DNA from 3 places in the Planococcus rifietoensis genome. Region 1 is predicted to be linked to each of the others. Evidence: riboswitches for the same ligand, from Rfam matches in the RefSeq annotation. Region 1 holds a riboswitch; each other region holds the start of a gene.
What was found. Region 1 has a riboswitch for thiamine pyrophosphate ahead of AUC31_RS07345 (YkoF family thiamine/hydroxymethylpyrimidine-binding protein). Riboswitches for the same ligand answer to the same signal wherever they lie in the genome.
Positions count from the first base shown of each region.

Region 2: another riboswitch for thiamine pyrophosphate. It lies ahead of AUC31_RS06830 (ABC transporter substrate-binding protein); the one in region 1 lies ahead of AUC31_RS07345 (YkoF family thiamine/hydroxymethylpyrimidine-binding protein).
Region 3: another riboswitch for thiamine pyrophosphate. It lies ahead of AUC31_RS12675 (lipoate--protein ligase family protein); the one in region 1 lies ahead of AUC31_RS07345 (YkoF family thiamine/hydroxymethylpyrimidine-binding protein).

Region 1 is NZ_CP013659.2:1,490,549-1,497,015, reverse strand. It holds gene msrA (peptide-methionine (S)-S-oxide reductase MsrA) at 1-415, opposite strand, end outside; gene AUC31_RS07360 (LCP family protein) at 650-1,594, shown strand; gene AUC31_RS07355 (AI-2E family transporter) at 1,652-2,842, shown strand; gene AUC31_RS07350 (sporulation protein) at 2,910-3,329, shown strand; gene AUC31_RS07345 (YkoF family thiamine/hydroxymethylpyrimidine-binding protein) at 3,442-4,047, opposite strand; TPP riboswitch at 4,128-4,232, opposite strand; gene AUC31_RS07340 (hypothetical protein) at 4,415-4,627, shown strand; gene AUC31_RS07335 (protein adenylyltransferase SelO) at 4,690-6,150, opposite strand; gene citZ (citrate synthase) at 6,307-6,467, opposite strand, start outside.
Region 2 is NZ_CP013659.2:1,388,940-1,395,406, reverse strand. It holds gene AUC31_RS06845 (ABC transporter ATP-binding protein) at 1-501, opposite strand, end outside; gene AUC31_RS06840 (ABC transporter permease) at 494-1,261, opposite strand; gene AUC31_RS06835 (thiamine-binding protein) at 1,261-1,554, opposite strand; gene AUC31_RS06830 (ABC transporter substrate-binding protein) at 1,554-2,561, opposite strand; TPP riboswitch at 2,690-2,799, opposite strand; gene AUC31_RS06825 (putative quinol monooxygenase) at 2,897-3,193, opposite strand; gene AUC31_RS06820 (MarR family winged helix-turn-helix transcriptional regulator) at 3,223-3,651, opposite strand; gene AUC31_RS06815 (nitroreductase family protein) at 3,758-4,402, opposite strand; gene AUC31_RS06810 (hypothetical protein) at 4,702-5,412, shown strand; gene AUC31_RS06805 (DUF4179 domain-containing protein) at 5,464-6,467, opposite strand, start outside.
Region 3 is NZ_CP013659.2:2,566,221-2,572,687, reverse strand. It holds gene hmpA (NO-inducible flavohemoprotein) at 1-429, opposite strand, end outside; gene AUC31_RS12695 (RrF2 family transcriptional regulator) at 646-1,080, shown strand; gene AUC31_RS12690 (pyridoxamine 5'-phosphate oxidase family protein) at 1,108-1,530, opposite strand; gene AUC31_RS12685 (hypothetical protein) at 1,598-1,828, opposite strand; gene AUC31_RS12680 (STAS domain-containing protein) at 1,963-2,982, shown strand; TPP riboswitch at 3,130-3,236, shown strand; gene AUC31_RS12675 (lipoate--protein ligase family protein) at 3,325-4,164, shown strand; gene lipA (lipoyl synthase) at 4,161-5,105, shown strand; gene AUC31_RS12665 (DUF4825 domain-containing protein) at 5,153-5,650, shown strand; gene pepT (peptidase T) at 5,751-6,467, opposite strand, start outside.

The DNA of each region.
Region 1 (6,467 bases):
CAGGATAGAAAGGCTCGGCATCCTGGATTTCAGTGATGACCGGTTTATTGAAGCGGCCGCTCTCGTCAAGTTGTTTTCTGGAAGCAATCGCCAATTGCCGCTGCTCATCATTGTGGACAAAGATGGCAGGGCGATAGGAAGCTCCGCGGTCCTGGAACTGGCCATCATTATCGGTTGGGTCGATTTGCTGCCAGAAGATATCCAATAATTGCTCGTATGGGAAGACAGCTGGATCGAACGTGATTTCAACCGCTTCCAGGTGGCCGGAATGGCCGCTTTTCACTTGTTCATATGAGGGATTCGCCAAATGGCCGCCAGTATATCCGGAAACGACGGATTCAATGCCATCGAATTGGTCGAATGGCTTGACCATGCACCAAAAACAGCCGCCAGCGAATGTTGCTTTTTCTAACATCGGATTGCCTCCTTCTATGATATAGGCCGCTGTCTTCGCTTCCTTAAGAAGTTGTCCATCGCATCGGCAAGCCGGTTGGACGTCTCCATTGAGGTCGAGTAGCGCGCCTGAGAATAAGAAGAATTTTACCACTCCGGTAAAGCGCAGACAATAAAAACGTGTTGAGGAGGGAAACCTCTCTCTATTAATATGCGTCTAAACAAATTGTACAGCTCAGAAAGGAATGTAATCATCATGGAAGAACAATACGAAACGAGACAGACCAGAAAGCGCAGACGATTCCGCCCGAGAGGCAAACTTTTCTTATTATTGATCATTTTATTGCTCGGTGCCGGAGTTTACTTTTTCATCCAATATCAACAAGGCCAAAATATAGCCGGTGAAACTGAAATTGAACCGGAACCATTTGCGGGTGATGCAGACAATAGCGGGTACCAGAATATTCTCGTGCTCGGGGTGGATTCGCGCGGGGAAGAACAATCCCGTACGGATACAATGATGATGGTGACGCATGACCGTGAAAATAATGAAGTGAAGATCACATCGTTCATGCGCGATATTTATGCAGATATTCCAGGTTATCAATCCTATAAATTGAACACAGCTTATTATTTAGGAGGCGTCGATTTATTGGCGTCGACCTTGCGTGAAATGTTCGGCGTCGAAATCCACAATTATGCGCTGGTCGACTTTAAGAGCTTTGAAACGCTGGTCGATATCGCAGCGCCGAGTGGTGTGGAAATCGATGTTGAAAAAGAAATGTCCGAGAAAATCGGCGTGACCCTGTCTCCCGGCGTCCAGAATTTGAACGGCCAGGAATTGCTCGGCTACGCGCGCTTCCGTTCGGATAATGAAGGCGACTTCGGCCGTGTGCGCCGTCAGCAGCAAGTGATCGCCGCATTGAAAGATGAGTTGATCAGCGTGTCGTCGATCCCGAAACTGCCAAAGCTAGCTGGAGCGGCACAAGGCTATGTGCAAACCGATATGCCGTTGGTCGACCAAATCAAATTGGCGACACAGCTCGGAACCGGCGGCAGCGGGGAAATCGAACGCTTGACGATCCCAGTGGAAGGCGGCTACAGCTATGCGAATTATCCGCAAGCGGGTTCGGTTCTTGAAATCGATATAGAGCAAAACCGCCGTGCGCTGGAAGAATTTTTGTCTCAGCCACTCAACTAATTTTTCAGATAATATGGTAAACTACAGGTAGAAGCCTATATAAAGAAGGGGATCGCCATGCCGCCAGATGACAATAGACCGCCGTTTTTCGCTACCAACTATATTCGCTTCCTGGGCGGGAGGAATACGTTTTTTACATTATTGATTTTGATCTTGATCGGGCTTGTCGTGTTCATCTTCAGGGAAGTATCATTTATCTTCAATCCGCTCAATGTATTCATGAAAACGGTTGTCTTGCCGGTCGTCCTGGCGCTTATTTTGTATTACTTGCTGCGTCCGGTGCTGCGGTTGCTGGAACGGTTCAAGATCCCGAGAATTTGGGGGATTCTCATTATCTTCCTCGGGGGCATCGGGCTCTTGACGTTGTTGAGCGTCCTTGTTTTCCCCTTTTTAAGGGATCAGTTTCAGAACTTGATCGAAGAATTTCCGGATTATTTCATGCGCTTATTGAATAATATCGACCAATTCTTGCGCAATTCCTTTGTTGGTGATTATTACCGGGATTCGAGCTTCAACATCGAAGCATTGATTGCCACCTTGCCGACCAGCATTGCGGATACACTACAAGCGACAGTGACGGGCATCATCGCTCGCGTCACCAGCTGGATTTCGACCATTACGGGCGTCATCCTGTCGATTGTCATCGTGCCGTTCATCCTGTTTTATCTATTGAAAGACGGCGACAAGCTTCCAGGCTATTTCCTGAAATTGCTGCCGCCAAGATTTCGGGATGATACAAGAGAAGTGTTAAAGGACGCAGACAAGCAATTGGGGGCATATATCCAGGGCCAGCTCATCGTCGCCTTCTGTATTGGCGTCATGGTTTACATCGGCTTTTTAATCATCGGTATGGATTATGCACTGCTGCTCGGCGCGCTGGCAATGGTGACAAGCATCGTTCCTTATATCGGTCCAGCTATAGCGATTACGCCCGCTGCGATCATCGCACTCGTCACTTCGCCGTTCATGCTGGTGAAACTGGCGATTGTGTGGACCGTCGTGCAGTTGGTGGAAGGCAATTTGATCTCGCCGCAAGTAATGGGCAAGACGATGTATATCCACCCTGTCACGATCATTTTCGTCCTGTTGACGGCAGGCTCCTTGTTTGGCGTCGTCGGAGTCATTTTGGGGATTCCGATGTATGCGTTGCTGCGGGTCATCGTCAGCCATCTATACAAGCTGTTCAAGCGGCGTTATAACCGCTATGAGACAAACTTGGATAATCAATACGACTACACCGAGCTTTAAGCTTTCTGTTTACAGGATGCAGGAAAGTGGTATGGAGAATTATCAAATTTTGGGGGTATAGATTTTTATGAAATTCAAAGACTTTTTATCTTCGATCGGCATCGGTTCGGTCAAAGTGGACACAGTAGTAGAAAGGCCGCATCTTGAAGAAGGCGAAACATTAAATGGGACCGTCTATTTAGACGGTGGAAGCGGCGATCAGGAAATCGATTATATCGAACTGCAAGTGATTCGTTTAGTGGAAGATTACCGGGAAGACAGCGATTTCGATTTTTATGAAACGCCAGTTGCCAAGCAGAGCTTGGAATTTGCGGGATCCGTGAAATCGAAGAACACCGTCATGCAGCAATTCGAGATTGTCCCAGATGAGCGGTGGGTGCTGGAGAACGTGAATGCCAAGTTGATTTTACGGACGATTGTCCACGTGAAAAACGGCGTTGATGTCCAGGATGAGGACGAAATCACTTACGGTAAAATCGACAGCTGAAAACAGGTTGATAATAATATTATGTAAACCAAAAAACATCCCTGCAGTGAACGATCCAACTGCGGGGATGTTTTTTTAGACCAAAATCTAGGGTCACGAGGTAATTTATTCTTTAAGAAAAATCTTCAGCGCCTGTTTTATGTGAAGGGCTGTTGATGCTCATGGATACGGTCATCACGAGATGGGGGTATTTAGTGGAGCGCGCGCTGGAAAAGCTCGTTTCGTAAAAAGAAAAGACTTCATGAATATCCCCGTGGATGCCGCTAGCGTAATGCATGGAATCGTTCCATACCCCAAACTCTTTTGCACGTTCCACTTCGCGGTAGATAACTTCCATATAATCGGGATTGTTCATCGGGTAAAGCGCGAATTGCGATGAAACGTATTGCTTACTGTCGTCTTGATTTGCCGGTTCATCCGGCGCCTCCAAATACGCATTACCTGCGGTATCTCCAGGACATCCAGCTGAAAAGGTGCCGGACAGGGCGATATGTTCCTTCGTCTTCGCCGCATGAAGAGCGAGAGCCTTCGCGACATTAAAGACATGCTGTTGTTTGCCCCGAATGACGGTGGAGACATCATCGGTTTGCATCCACACATTGGACGTGTCGGTGTCCTTTAACGCGCTTTTGATGATGCTGATGAAATTGCCGCTCATCGGATGCAAGGAAAAGCGAAATCCGACGATCGGGCTGGTGCCGCATGAAGTTGGTTCCATTTAGAATCCCTCCTAAAAATATGCACAAAAAAGCCACATCCGTGAAGATGCAGCCACTATTCCGTATTTCGTCGTCATGTCGGAAAGTCACCGCACTTCCTCACGCAGGTCCTAACCTGATCGAGTCATAAGGGATCGGAGCGAAAGCTCTCATCTCAGCAAAACATGCACCCCCAGTGCAGAAAAACGGTATGTGGTTTTACGTGTCGGGTTTGCCCGATGGCTAAAGTCTAAGCCAAATACTTTTCCAAGTAAAGGAATTCTACTATTTTCATCGACAATGAGAAAATGACGGCAGAGGTGAATACTCCCTGAAAAATCGGGTAAACCTAAAGCAGACAAGCATTTGAGGAGGAATCCATTTATTATGGCATCAACAAAAAAATTCCGTGTCGTTTATCATTTCGGCGCAGGCGTCGAAGCGGTCAACACCGTCGAAGCCGATACCCCGAAACAAGCAGTCAGCGGTTTGGATGCGGATGATTTCCGCGAATTTATCGGCGACAACGATACGTATTACCAATTCAAGATGAACGAAGTCAAAATGGTCAGTGTCACTGAAGTCACAGACGGACAGTGATCAACCAGCCAAGCGCAATAGAGAAAACCCCCTGCCGATGAAGAGGCAGGGGATTTTTTGGTTCATGTTCCGCAATAAGTCTGGTATGGAGGCGTTGAAGGCGGTGGAGGGGCTGTATAGGGCAGCTGCTCTTCGGAATGGGCATATGGATTTCGAAGGATATCCAAAAGCTTTTCCATCACTTCATAATCGCCTTGCGCCGCTGCTCCCAATGCTGCTTCCACGCGGTGGTTGCGCGGGATGACAGCTGGATTTCGGTTTTTCATCAATTCCAGGATTTCTTGTGCTGAACGGCCTTCTTGCTGTTGGCGGGCTTTATAGCGGCTATGCCAGTCTTTAAAAGCCGGGTCGTTTGCCAGTTGGGGCTCTTCCACTGCTTCGAAAGTCAAGAAACGGAATGTATTAGTATAATCCGCTTGCTTTTCCTGCATCAATGCCAGCAAGTCATCGATTAATTGTTCATCTCCTGGCGCTTCGGTAAACAAGCCCAATTTTTCGCGCATGCCTGATAAATACAATCGTTTTTCTGAACTTATATATTCCTCAAGCGCTCCTTGGAGAGAAGACAAAGCCTGTTTTTCCGGAATCTCATTTAAAAGAGGAAACAGGGACTCTGCAAAACGCGCTAAATTCCATCCGCCGATGAGCGGCTGGTTACGATAAGCATAACGGCCGCCAGCATCGATCGAGCTGAAGACCGCGGATTCGTCGAAGCGGTCCAGAAAAGCGCATGGGCCGTAGTCGATCGTTTCGCCGCTGATCGCCATATTGTCCGTATTCATAACGCCGTGGACAAAACCGGCGAGCTGCCATTTCGCGATGAGTGAAGCTTGCCGCTGCGCTGTCTGGCGGAATAATTCGATATAGCGGTCTGGCCCGGTGATGTCTGGGAAATGCCGTTTGATCGTATAATCCGCTAAAGCTTTCAAATCTTCAGTCGAACGGTATTTCGCTGCGAATTGAAAAGTGCCGACACGGATATGGCTTGAAGCCACACGCGTCAGGATCGCTCCAGGCTCTGCAAAGTAGCGCTGAATCTTTTCTCCTGTCAATACGACTGCAAGGCTTCTGCTCGTTGGAATCCCGAGCGCATGCATGCTTTCGCTGATCATGTATTCCCGCAACATGGGCCCGAGTGCCGCGCGGCCGTCTCCGCTTCTGGAAAAAGGCGTGATGCCGGCGCCTTTTAATTGGACATCGAAAATCTCGCCATCCGGTGTTTGCTGTTCGCCGATTAAGATGGCACGGCCGTCGCCGAGCATCGTAAATTGGCCGAATTGATGGCCGGCATAGGCTTGGGCGAGCGGGAAGCTGCCTTCAGGAAATTGATTGCCTGCAAACATTTGCAGGGATTCAGGGCTGTCTAGCTGTTGCGGGTCCAGGCCAAGTGATTTTGCCAATGCTCGGTTCGCGATAACGAGTTCAGGTGACGGGACCGGGTTGGCTTCCATTGGGGCATATAAGGTTTTGGGCAGGCCTGCATAACTATTGTGCAGTTTCCAGCCGCTCTCTGTATGATTCATGGGCGTGCCTCCTATTATCGATGTTTTGGTATGTCTTTCCTGTTATTATAGCCACAATGAAATCCTTGAAACAACCAAAGGGGGCTAGCCGGGCAAATAGAAAAGCTTGAGCCATACACCCAATCGAAGGGGAGGCTCAAGCTTATGCTGATCGATTTAACGTTCTTCAACCGACACGTAAGTTTGCATGCCAGGCCCGATGTATTCCGCACGCGGGCGGATCAGGCGGTTGTTCGAGTATTGCTCCAGGATGTGCGCAAGCCAGCCCGACGCACGGGAGACCGCGAAGATCGGCGTGAACAAATCATGCTCGATGT
Region 2 (6,467 bases), 100 kb from region 1:
TTGCATTTCTGAACGGGTGAATTCATCCAGCGCTGAAAACGGCTCGTCCAGCAAAATGAGTGGCTGTGGGCTTAAGAGGCTACGGATAAAGGCGGCGCGCTGCTTCATTCCGCCGGACAATTGGTGCGGATAAGATTGCTCATAACCTGCCAGTCCTGCTTTTTCCATCATTTGAATAGCTGCTTGCTGATCTTTGTGTCCAGCGATCTCAGCCCCTAACAAAACATTGTCCAGCACGGTGCGCCACGGAAGCAGCGACGGGCTTTGCGGCATATAGCTGACGGAGCCTTTTTGGCCGTTGATGTTCTCGCCGCCCAATAGAATACTTCCTGCATCCGGCTCATAAAGCCCGCCAATTAAATGAAATAACGTGCTTTTGCCGCTGCCGGAAGGGCCGAGCACGGCGACAAATTCATCGTCTCCTATATTCAATGATAACTCTTTCAGCACTTCGGTCCCGTCAAAGCTTTTCGTCAATTGTTCAATCGCCAATTCAGCCATTCAAATTCCCTCCCCCGCTCGTTTTCCAGCGGATGATCCACTTTTCGAGTAACACAATCGCCGCGAAAAACAGCATGCTCAAACTCATGATCAACAAGATCGCGACAAATACTTGCGTCGTCCGGAACGACGACGAGGCGAGCGTCATATAGACGCCAATGCCCTCCTGCGCACCGAGCCATTCGGAAATGACGGCACCCATGACGCTATAGGTCGCCGCAATTTTCAAGCCCGAGAAAATCGACGGCATCGCATGCGGCCATTCGAGCTTCCAAAAAATCTGGCGTCTGTCGGCTCCTGCCATTTTCATATAATGAAGCAATTCGCCGCTCGTCTGCCTGAACCCATCAAGTGCCGCGATGGTGATCGGGAAAAAGCACACGAGAATGATGATGATCAGTTTCGGCAACAAGCCGAAGCCGAACCAAATGACCAATAGCGGCGCCAAAACGATAATCGGGATATTTTGCGATAAAATCAGCAAAGGATAAAAAGTCTCCCGCAGTTTCGGCACGAGATGAAGAATCATCGCGACGCCAAGGCCGATCGACGATCCGATGAAAAAGCCGAGGATCGATAATCGGATCGTCGCAAGCAAATGCCCGCTGTAATTCGGCCAACTGTTTACCGCTTCTACCCCGATCTGATAAGGGGTCGGAAGCAACCACTCTGGCACTTCAAACAGCGGCACCAGCGCTTGCCAGACGATCAATAAAAGGATGAGGACCAGAACCGGTCTCCATCCTTTTCGCACAATCATCACGGCCGGTATTTCTCCGTCAATTTATCCATCGAGGCACCGCTCGGCTGATACAGCACTTTGATTTGGGAGATGACGTTCGAACTGCCGTTTTCGATCATCGCCTCGTTCATTTCCTCAACGATCGAAAACAACTGCGCCAGATCCCCTTCCATCGTCGTCTCCAGTGGATTGACTTGGTACGGGACGCCCGACTTTTCAATGACGGCGATCGCTTTGTCTACATATGGAATGACGTCTTCCCCGTTTTTCGTTTTCGGGATGATTTGAATACTTAATAATGCATTGCCCATCAGTTTTCCTCCTCCGGTAAAAATTCATTGGTGTACGCCTGCTCCACGTCCAATTCCTCATCCAGTAGCCCGTTGTCGAACATCCACGCAGCGTAATCCGCCCACACTTGCTCTTGCTGTTCGCCGAATTTCGCGGCATCGTCCTGATATTTCGGCGACAGCCATTCTTGGCTCGCTTTCACCAGTTCCGGATCCAAATCCGGGACCGACTCGATCAAGATCTCAGCTGCTTGTTCAGGCTCATCGATGGCGAATTCGTAGCCTTGCGACACTGCTTTGGTGAATGCACGAACGGTTTCCGGATCTTTTGCAATCAAGTTTTCATTAGTCATTAGGATCGGTGTGTAATAATCCAGTTTGTCCGAGTAGTCCGTCAAATACTGCATGTTCAATTCATCGCCGCGCAGTTCGGCTTCAATGCCCGTCCAGCCGTAATAGATCCAAGCAAAATCGATGTCGCGTTCGACCGCCGTGAAAAAGTCGCTATTGCCGATATTGACGATGTCGACGTTTTCCACATCAGCCCCTTCCTGTTCCATGATGGACCCGAGCACCGCTTTTTCGACTGGCGCTCCCCAGCCGCCGTAAGTTTTCCCTTCGTAATCGCTCGGCGACTCGATGCCTTTGTCTTTAGGGGATGCAAATCCGGACGTGTTGTGCTGAATGAGCGCCGCAATCGAGACGATCGGAATGTCTTGCACTCTCGCTTCCGTCAAGCTTTCCTGTGCGCCGATGCCGAATTCCGCCTGGTTGGAAGCGACCAATTGATTGGCGCCCGCTTCACCCGGCAAGATGATCTCGACATCTAGCCCTTGCTCTTCAAAATAGCCCTTTTGCTGTGCCACATACAAGCCGGTGTGATTGGTATTTGGCGTCCAATCCAACACCATCGTCACTTCTTCTAATTCCTGTTGTTCATTCGCCACGTCGCTGCCCGGACTTTCCGCTTCTTCTGTGCATGCCGCGATCAGCAACACCGGTGCAATGGCAATCGTCCATTTTTTCATCTTGTTTCCCCCTTTGAATGAATTCATAAAAGATGATTTCAGAAGCTGATTCAGGGGACATATCCAATTGCGGATACAAAAAAGCGCCCAAGGTTATAGAAACCTTGGGCGCATATCATCGCAGAATAGACCGATTTGAATATGTTCCCTCCGCTGGTATTAGCCAGTTCAGGTTCCAAGGGTCAATATCTCACGGATATTCTCTCAATCGGCAACACCGATTCCCCCACATGTGTTTTATGAAATTAGCATTTGTCTTTCAAGGTCTATCTTGTCACAGTTCACCAAGATGTTCAAGCATTGCCTGGCATCTCGTTTAAACGAACAAGCTTTTCTTACATCCGGACAGCTTCACCGCTATAGACTTTCAGTTCCATCGGCGCGCTCATGAATCCAGCTGCTTTTTTGGAGAAAGCCGTGAAATGTTCACTCGCGTTATGGGCTTCGATTGCTTGCGCATCTTTCCATACTTCCACCATTGTGAAATGGCCGTCCTTCTCCACTGATTTCATCAAATCGTATTGAACATTGCCCGGTTCTTGACGCGATGCGTCGATCAAAATTTTGCTTTCGTTTAAAAAGGCTTGTTCCTGGTCAGGTTTTACTTGCAAATGTGCGTGGATAATCATCATTTCATTTCGCCATCCTTTAATCTGTATTTTTAATAATCAACGATATTGTCTTGCATGCGCCGCAACATATCGCTAAGCGCATCGACTTCCTCAGACGTGAAATCGTGGAGCATTTGCTTGACGAAGCCTGTATTTTCTTTCCGGTATTCGACGATGCGCTCGCGTCCTTCATCGGTCAGGCTGACAAAGATTACACGATTGTCTTCTGGATTTCTGCGCTTTGTGACCATGCCGCTCGCTTCAAGCTGCTTTAAATGGCGCGTGACCGCGGCGCTATCGATATTGACCAATTTTTGTAACGTTGACTGGTTGATTTCGTCAACTTTATAAAGCTGCGACAATAACTCATAACGCGACGCACTGATGCCTGTGCAACGCTCAAACTTCGGGCTGATCTGATTGGTCAGACCCTTAAACTGGTGCAGCACTTGTTCCTGCTTTGAAAATGAACACGGCATTGAAAGACCTCCTAAATGATCGATGAAGTCAATTGATAGCTGTGCCCACTATTCATTGACCAGTCAAATATAATACATAACTCCCGAATACTCAAGGTCGTCTGGCTTAGCTCCAGGTCGTGGTCGCCTCGACCGGCAAGCGGTACGACTGGAAGCCTTCGTTGGCGGCTTTGCCAATCGTAAGAAGCATGACTGGCACATAACGCTCTTTGTCCAGGCCGAACGTCTCAGCGATCTTCTGCTTGTCGTAGCCACCGATTGGGTTGGTGTCGTAGCCAAATGCACGGGCAACGAGCATCAATTGCATGGATACAAGCCCTGAGTCCAACAGCACGATGTCTTTCATTTGCTCTTTGGACATGCCTTCGTACAAAGGTTTGAAGTAGCCGACTTGGAATTCTTTCACTTCTTCGGGCATATAACCGAGTTCTACGGCTTTGCCATAAATCTCTTCTGCGTACTCAATGTTGTTGAGGTCGCCGAACACGGCGATAACAGCTGATGCACTCATTACTTTTTCCAAGTTGAAAGATGCCAGCGGCGCAAGCTTTTCTTTTCCTTCTGCGCTGTCGATAACAACAAAACGCCAAGGCTGCATATTGATGGAAGAAGGCGCTGTGGACGCCTGTTCCAGGATCTCGGTCATTTCCTCGCGGCTGATTTTCACATCCGGGTCGTATTGTTTAATGGAACGGCGTCCATTGACGATTTCATTGAAATCATTGGTTTTTTTGTTTTGCAGTGTGTTCATGGTAAATTGCTCCTTTTTCTATCCTAATTGTTTTGAGGGTTATTAATTGACCCCTCATTAATTGATGCCTCACACAATATAAACCCGTTACAGAAAAAATGCAACCAGAAAGTTTCACAAATCGAATCGCCAAGGCCAAGTCGGTTAGTTTTTTGCTAAAATTATGTAAAAGCGGCTTCATTATTTCTAAACGAAGCAGTACAATATAGAAAATCAATTTACGTAATTTATAGTACCCTTTAATTTAACAAAAGCTCGCCATTTCACCAGATCATTCCATCTGACAGGAGGCTTGGGTCATGCTGTTGATTCCGTTTTTGATCGGTATTGTATTCATCTTGATCCATTTCTTCGCGAGCGTCCTGGTGCCTCGAGATAAACTGAAGCAAGTGAAATGGTTCTCGTTTTCAGGCGGGCTTGCCGTTTCGTATATTTTCATTTACTTGCTCCCTACTCTTCATAAACAGCAAGCCGCCATCGAAGAACCATACCGGCAGTTGACGATGGAGTCGGAAATCTATTTCGTCGGCCTTCTCGGTGTCGTCTTGTTTGTCGGCATTCAAATCGTCATCCAGCAAAATTACATTTCCCATACCTCTACTTTCTGGTCGGTCATCGTGTTCTATGCTTTCTATAATGCGCTCGTTTCCTACTCTGTGCTGTCATTTGAAGTATCAGCTGTTCAAGCTTTGTTTTACTGCGTCGCGATCGGTCCGCATTTCATGGCGGTCGCTCATGACATGTGGCGGAAGTTTCCCGTGGAATACAATAAATACGGCCGCTATATATTGGCTGTCGGAATTGTCGCCGGCTGGATCGTCGCTTTGACGACTGAACTGACGCCGCTTTTCAAATCGATCGTCTTCTCGCTCGTTTCCGGCGCAATGATCTACACGGTTTTCAAGCACGAACTGCCGAGCGAAAAGGATACGCATTTCCCGACTTTCCTTATCTCCGTCATCATATACTCTGCGATTACGATTACACTGAAATTTGTGTTCGAATGGTAGATACCAAAACAAGCCCGGCACAGTTATAAACTGCGCCGGGCTTGTTTATTTTCACTTCTCTTCTTCCTCTTCATCATAAACCGGGAACTCGGGATCTTCAATAATTTGATAGGTCCCTTCCAGCATATTGATTTCAAGTGCATCAAATTCTATTCGAATCGATTCCGGCTCTTTGCCTTCCTCCATTCTGCTGATGTGGCCAAAGGGATAAAAGGTCAATGAGGTGGCCATAGGATCCAGCCCTCTCATTGTGGCTGTCCAGAAAAAATCTTCCCGAGTCCTTGCGTCGCCATAAGTGGTCCCTCCATTATAAGGAACCAGGTAGACATTCCCCAAGTCATCCGCAGCAATCAGCTCGACTTCCACAGCTTCCCATACTTCCAGTAAAGCCGGGTCCACCAATTGTTGGTAGGCGACATTCACAGCAACGTCCGTAAACGTCACTTCAGTAAAGTGAACCGTGACGCCGCCTTCTGAATTGATTTCGTCTAAGATAATTGGATCTGTTTTTAACTGATCGACCGCGAACTCGAATTTCCAATCGCCTTCTATCTCTCCCGCATCCGTAAATAGGCTCTCTGGTTCCCAAACCACGTTGACTTGAGCCGCTTCTTCATCAAGATGCGGAATGGTATTGATCCCAATCAATGAACCTTCTGCCAATTTCCAATCCATGGAGCCTGTAGGACCTTCTCCTTCGAGCAATTGCGGAAAACCAGTTAGGTGAGCAGAGTCATCCAATTCTTTAGTTGAAGTTACCGTATAAGTGAAGGTGACATTCGTTCCATCATATACAGCTTTGTCTATAGAAATGGTTACGCCATTGCTGGATTGGGTTAATTTCACGTCATCACTAAAGCGCTCGTATTGGATAAGTCCCTCCTCTTCTTCGGCGAAAATGGAAAAGACATTTCCAATGACGGGTACCTGTGCCATATAATTTGCAAGAACTGGAGATGCAGAAAGAGTGGCCGTAAACAAGCCGATAAATAGAATCGCCGCAGCGATGGCTGGCATCAGCCACTTCCACCGTTTGTTCTTTTTAGGCTTGGACG
Region 3 (6,467 bases), 1.1 Mb from region 1:
TTTTTCGTACATGCCGTTTTCGATGCTGATGAAAACATCGGCAATTACGCCGTATGCTTCTGCCCAAGCGTTGATGACGTCATCTGTCGCGGCGTCGCCAAGCACTTCTTTGATCGCTTTCAGCAAATATTCCCCGACGATTGGGTAATGTTCAGCTTTAACGCCAAGACTGACGTGTTTATTGGCGATCTGCACGACTGCTGGAAGGATTGCTTCGAGATTATCGATGTGCACAGCAGCGGCATATACCGTATTGGCAAGGGCCGTTTGCTGGCGGCCTTGTTTTTGGTTGGCTTGGTTAAAAATATTTAAGAGTTCCGGATGCGCTTCAAACATATTGCTGTAAAAAACGGTGGTGATGGTTTTTCCGTGTTCAGCTAATACAGGGGCAGTGGATTTGACGATGGTTCTTGTTTGTTCGGATAACATAGTCAATCTCTCCTTTTGTTTTCTATAATCCCACTATAAACCGAAAGAAATTTTAAAGATATATTTAAAATACATCTTTAAAATTTAGACACATTTCATTTCACAGAAAAGTCACACATGGAATACATGCCTAAAAAAGCCCCGATTCTACAGATGTGTTTCCTTTCCAGAAATTATGTCGGCGCGTATAATAAACGTGCAGGGAAGGTGAAACCAATGAGATTGACGATGTATACGGATTATTCATTGCGCGTACTCATCTATTTGGGAACAAAAGAAGACGGCAAACTGACAACCATACAGGAAATTTCCGATGCTTATCATATATCCAAAAATCATTTGATGAAAGTGACGTTCGAACTTGGCAAAGCAGGATTCATTGAAACGGTCAGGGGCAGGGGAGGCGGAATTCGATTGGCGGACCGTCCAGAGAACATTAATGTCGGCAAGGTTGTCCGTAAGATGGAAGAAGATTTCCACTTGGTGGAATGTTTTAACCCGGAGACCAATATGTGCCCGATTTCCCCGATCTGCGGGCTGCGCGGCGTCCTCGGCAAGGCGCTGCACGCATATCTGTCGGTATTGGATGAATACAATTTGCAAGATCTTCTATTCAATAAAGAAGGATTACGTGATTTATTGCGCACGTAAAAAAGCCTCCGCTATCGGAGGCTTTTTTTATAATTCGATTGTTTGGGGATCTTTGCCTTTGCGGTTCATCAAACGAACACGCGTCGGCGTTATTGCCAAGATGATCAAGTTCGGGTCTTCAGGGCCGTCAAACCAGCCGGTCAAGTGCTCATTCCATACTTTGTCGATCATTTCGCGGTCATCGCGCAGCGACATTTGCCCTTCAATTTCAAGGAAGCTATCGCCGACGCCTTCTCCTTCGTAGCCGAGCAGGATGTGGGCATTCGGGTTTTTCTCGAGTTCGTCGACTTTCTGCGTTTGCTTGCTTGTAGCCGTATATAAAGTAAACTCGTCATTGAAAAACGTCATATAACGTGAATGCGGTTTATCGTCTTTGATCGTTGCCAAAGTCCCGATCATGCTGTCTTCCAAGATTTTCAATGCTTGCTGTTTCAGTTCTTCTTGTGCCATTCAAATCTCTCCTTTGCGGTAATATCGTCCGTCAGAAAAACTGCGGGCAAGAAGCCCACAGAAGAAATCATTCTGGATGTTTTTCCTCGCTTGCTGAATCGTCTTTTGTGCCACGGGGATTCTTTTCGTCTTTCATATCCTGCTTCAAGTCTTCCAAAGGGATGGAATCCACGTTCATTTCTTCTTCGTGCATTTCGGTCATGGTTTCTTTATCTGTTTTCACTTGCTCAGGATTATCCATTGGAGCTCCGTCGCTTGTTTTTCGTTCCTTTTCGTTGAAACGGTCTTTTTCTGCCATCGTTAGCACCTCTCCTTTAGCGTTCTTGTCTATCTATTCCTTAATTGGAGTGCTTTAAAACATTAGAACTTGCTGGTGATACCGGGCTGGCGTATGATTATTTAATAGGGCTAAATAAGGAGGATGGCTATACAATGACTCAACAAACAAAGGTGAACGTGGGCGGCCTGGATTTTGAATGGGACCTCTCGCAAGGGCGCTTCCTGTTCGAAGGCCAAAATTCTGTACTGTTTTGGACTTCCACTGCAATGAAAATGTTCTTTGATTCCATCGAGGAAATTTCTGGAGAAGAAGCGGCAGCTGTCGTTTTGGAGTCGACAGGGTTTCGCCAAGGCCAGGTAGTCGGGGATTATTTCCACGGGATGGGCGGGGTTTCGGTGATGAAAGCATCCGACCTCATTACCAATACATACGCATCGGCCGGTTGGGGAGTGGCTGCTATCCATAACCTGGATGTGGAAGCAGGCACCTTGGAAGTGACGCTGAAAAATAGCTGGGAATACCAGATTAATCTGGCACAGGGAAAAAAGACCGGCGGCAGTTTTTTGCCGGCCCATTATGCAGGGATCTTCAGCTCGCTTCTGGACCGCAGCATATGGTATGAAGTAGTCCACTCGCAGATCGAAGGGCATGACGAATGCCTGATTCGCTATTTCCCGTCAGACGAGACGATTGACAAGAACATCCATGCGCTGGCACGCCGCAAAGAATCGGAGAAAATCCGTGAACTCGAACAGCTGGTGGATGAAAAGACAGCGGATCTCCATGACATGATCCGGGAAATTTCTTCGCCGCTTATTCCAGTGCTCGAAGATATTGTAGTCGTTCCGCTTCTCGGACGCTATGATGAAGCGCGTGCCGAAGAGTTATTGACCAAAACGCTTGAGAATTTGCCGAAATACAAAGCGCGTTACTTGCTCCTCGATTTGACCGGGCTGAATGAAAGCTTCAACCAGCATGCGGCGATGCTAATCGAAAAATTAGGGTCTGCCGCGAATTTGATCGGCACGAAAACGGTGCTGGCCGGCATTTCGCCGCACACCAGCATGACGATTACAGAAGCGGGCGTAGACCTCTCTGGCTATGAATGCTTCCGTACACTTCAACACAGCATCCACTTTGCTTTGGCACAGAACGGCAAGACGATTATTTAATAATAAAGCTTTCCCTATCAGCAAAACGCATAAGGAAAGCTTTTTTTGGATATTTTTGAATAAATTGGATAAAAATATAAAGAAAATACTATTTAGTATATTGAGATTTCTTAAAAGAAATGATAAGCTCGAGAAGAACTATACATAGCTGACCACTGGGGGAGCCGGAATTGACTGGCTGAGACGAGCGAATGCTTGGACCCCTTGAACCTGATCTGGACCATGCCAGCGTAGGGAAGTGGTACGTATGCTTCCTTTTGTCTGCATACACCGCTTCCCCATGGGAAAGCGGTGTTTTTTTATGGGCTTTAGGGTCATGCATAAGCTGAGAGGAGTTGAGACATTTTGGAGGAAACATGGGGCTATATGGAGTCGGGGCTTTGCACGCCGGCATACAATATGGCAATGGACGAAGCATTGATGAACTGGCAGCGCAAAACGGGTATGAAGCCTGTGCTCCGATTTTATGGATGGTCGCCAGCCGGTATTTCAGTGGGATTTTTCCAGAAACTGAATGGCAGCATCGATCTTGAACGAGCTGCGCAAATGGGCATCCCCCTGGTCAGGAGGCAGACCGGCGGAAAAGCCGTACTCCACGATCAGGAATTGACTTATAGCGTAGTGATTCCGGAACATCATCCATCCATGCCGAAATCAGTTAAAGAAGCGTATTTGGTCATTTCCCTAGGCTTGCTTGAAGGTTACCGCAATTTAGGGATTCAAGCACAACTAGCTGCGGAGAAGAAGCCTTCGAAAGAATCTTCAGCGGTATGCTTTGAAGAACCGTCTTGGCATGAACTGACTGTTGAGGGTCGAAAAGCGGCCGGCAGCGCACAGACAAGAAAACAAGGCATCATTTTGCAGCACGGCTCGATTCCGCTGCAGCTGGATGAAAATCGGTTGTTCGAATTGTTCGTGTACCCGAGCGAAGCGGTGAAGGAAAGGGCGCGACAAGCTTTCCGCACACGCGCCGTCGCGATCAACGAGCTGATTGGGGAACCGGCAAGCATGGAAGAAGTGCAACAGGCATTCAAGTCTGGATTCGAAACCGGGCTTGGCATCCGCCTGGAAAAATTCGAACCACCAGCTGAACTATTGGAAGACGTGCGCGTGCTCGAAGCCAAATACGCGAGCGAAGAATGGAACCACCGACGAGAAGAGAAAGGGGAACTTATGCGATGACAAAAGCAAAGCAGCGTGAACGTAAACCCGAATGGCTGAAAGTGAAACTAAACACCAATGAAACTTATAACGATCTGAAGAAACTAATGCGGGAGAAAAATTTGAACACGGTATGTGAGGAAGCCAGATGCCCGAACATCCATGAATGCTGGAGCGAACGCCGCACCGCGACTTTCATGATCCTGGGGGATACGTGTACAAGAGCGTGCCGGTTCTGCGCCGTCAAGACTGGGTTGCCGAACGAACTGGATTGGGGCGAGCCGGAGCGTGTAGCGGAATCGACGGAGATCATGAACTTGAAGCATGTCGTTGTCACAGCGGTCGCCCGTGATGATTTGAAAGACGGCGGAGCTGCAGTTTTTGCGGAAACTGTCCGTGCCATTCACCGGAAAATGCCGGAAACCACTGTTGAAATCTTGCCGTCCGATATGAAAGGCGATTACGAAAGCCTGCATATGTTAATGAGCAGCGAGCCGGATATTTTCAACCACAATATCGAAACGGTGCGCCGCCTGACAAAGCGCGTCCGTGCAAGAGCTACCTACGACCGTTCGCTGGAATTGCTATTGCGGGTCAAGGAAATCGCGCCGCATGTCCCGACGAAGTCGAGCATCATGGTCGGACTTGGTGAAACGAGAGAAGAGATTATCGAAGCGATGGATGATTTATTGGCGCACAAAGTCGACATCATGACGATCGGACAATATTTGCAGCCGACATTGAAGCATTTGGATGTCGTCCGTTATTACCACCCCGATGAATTCCAGGAATTGAAGGAAATCGCATTGGCCAAAGGTTTCAAGCATTGCGAGGCCGGCCCGATGGTTCGTTCTTCATACCATGCGGATGAGCAAGTGAACGAAACCGCTGTTCAGAAACGCATCAAATACATGAAAGGCGTCGAATCGACTGGCGCAAAAATCGAACGTATCGAATTTTAAAATAAGGGAGCCAGTGCATAAAAACCTTTCTTAGAGGAGAGCTTGAATTGAGGAAAATACTTATTGCGGCCATGCTGTTAGCTGCTGTATTGTTCATTATGGGCGCATGCAGCCCGCTGCTGGCGGCAGAGGAACCAGACCTCTTTGAGTATGAAGGGGCGGTAGTTGGGAATAACAGTGCCGTCTTCAATACCCTTAACATGCTGCCGGGTGCAGAGCATTTTACAGGCTTTGAATTGGAGACGAAACAACAGCCTTATGGAATCATCGTCTCTTACGATTGGACACAAGCCGCATCATCGGATAAAGAAACTGCGGTCCGCAATGCAACGTATTTGTTTACGCTGATCGACAATGTGGATTGGGTCCAATTTGACTTCGATACAGGAGCGGGTGTGGGACAATACCGGCTAACGAGAGAGCAATTGCAAGCTTGGTACGAAGTGGATTTGACCGGAATTGATGAGCAAGAGAAATTGGAAGAGCTGCTCGAACAATATTTGGATGAAGACCAAAAAATTGACGCACTGTTAACACAATCCTGAAACTGCATGAAACCTAAAAAAAGCAGTGGCATTGAGCCGCTGCTTTTTTATGTTGAATTGTGCTGAAAAGATTTCCCGGGAAATGGATAGAGGAAACCGTTTATTTTGCGATCTTTGCGACCTCCACAATCACTTGAGTCGCTTTTTCCATGTTTTCAGCGGAGATGAACTCGAATTTGCCATGATAGTTTTCGCCGCCTGTGAAGATGTTCGGTGTCGGCAAGCCCATATAGGATAACTGGGATCCGTCCGTGCCACCGCGTACAGGGATGATGTCTGGGGAAAGCCCCAATGTCTTCATCGCTTGTTCGGCCTGATCGACGATTGCCATCACCGGTTCGATTTTCTCACGCATATTATAGTATTGGTCTTCGAGCTCGAGTTCGATCGCTTGTTCCCCGAATTCTTTTTGCAATGTGGCCGCCACTTGTTCCATATGGCGTTTTTTCGCTTCGAATTTGTCTTTATCGAAATCGCGCACAATGTACTGAAGTACCGCTTGTTCTACGGAACCATTGAAGTTGTTCAAGTGGATAAAGCCTTCGTAGCCTTCCGTTTTCTCAGGCACTTCATCAGATGGCATTTCAGCTTGGAAGCGCGTCGCGACCGTAATGGCGTTGACCATTTTATTTTTTGCAGAACCGGGGTGGACGCTGGTTCCGTGGACTGTCAATTTTGCGCTCGCGGCATTAAAACTTTCGTATTGAAGCTCGCCAAGCGGCCCGCCGTCCATCGTATACGCATAATCGGCGCCGAAACGGGCAACATCGAATTTATGCGGGCCGCGGCCGATTTCCTCATCGGGCGTAAAGCCGAC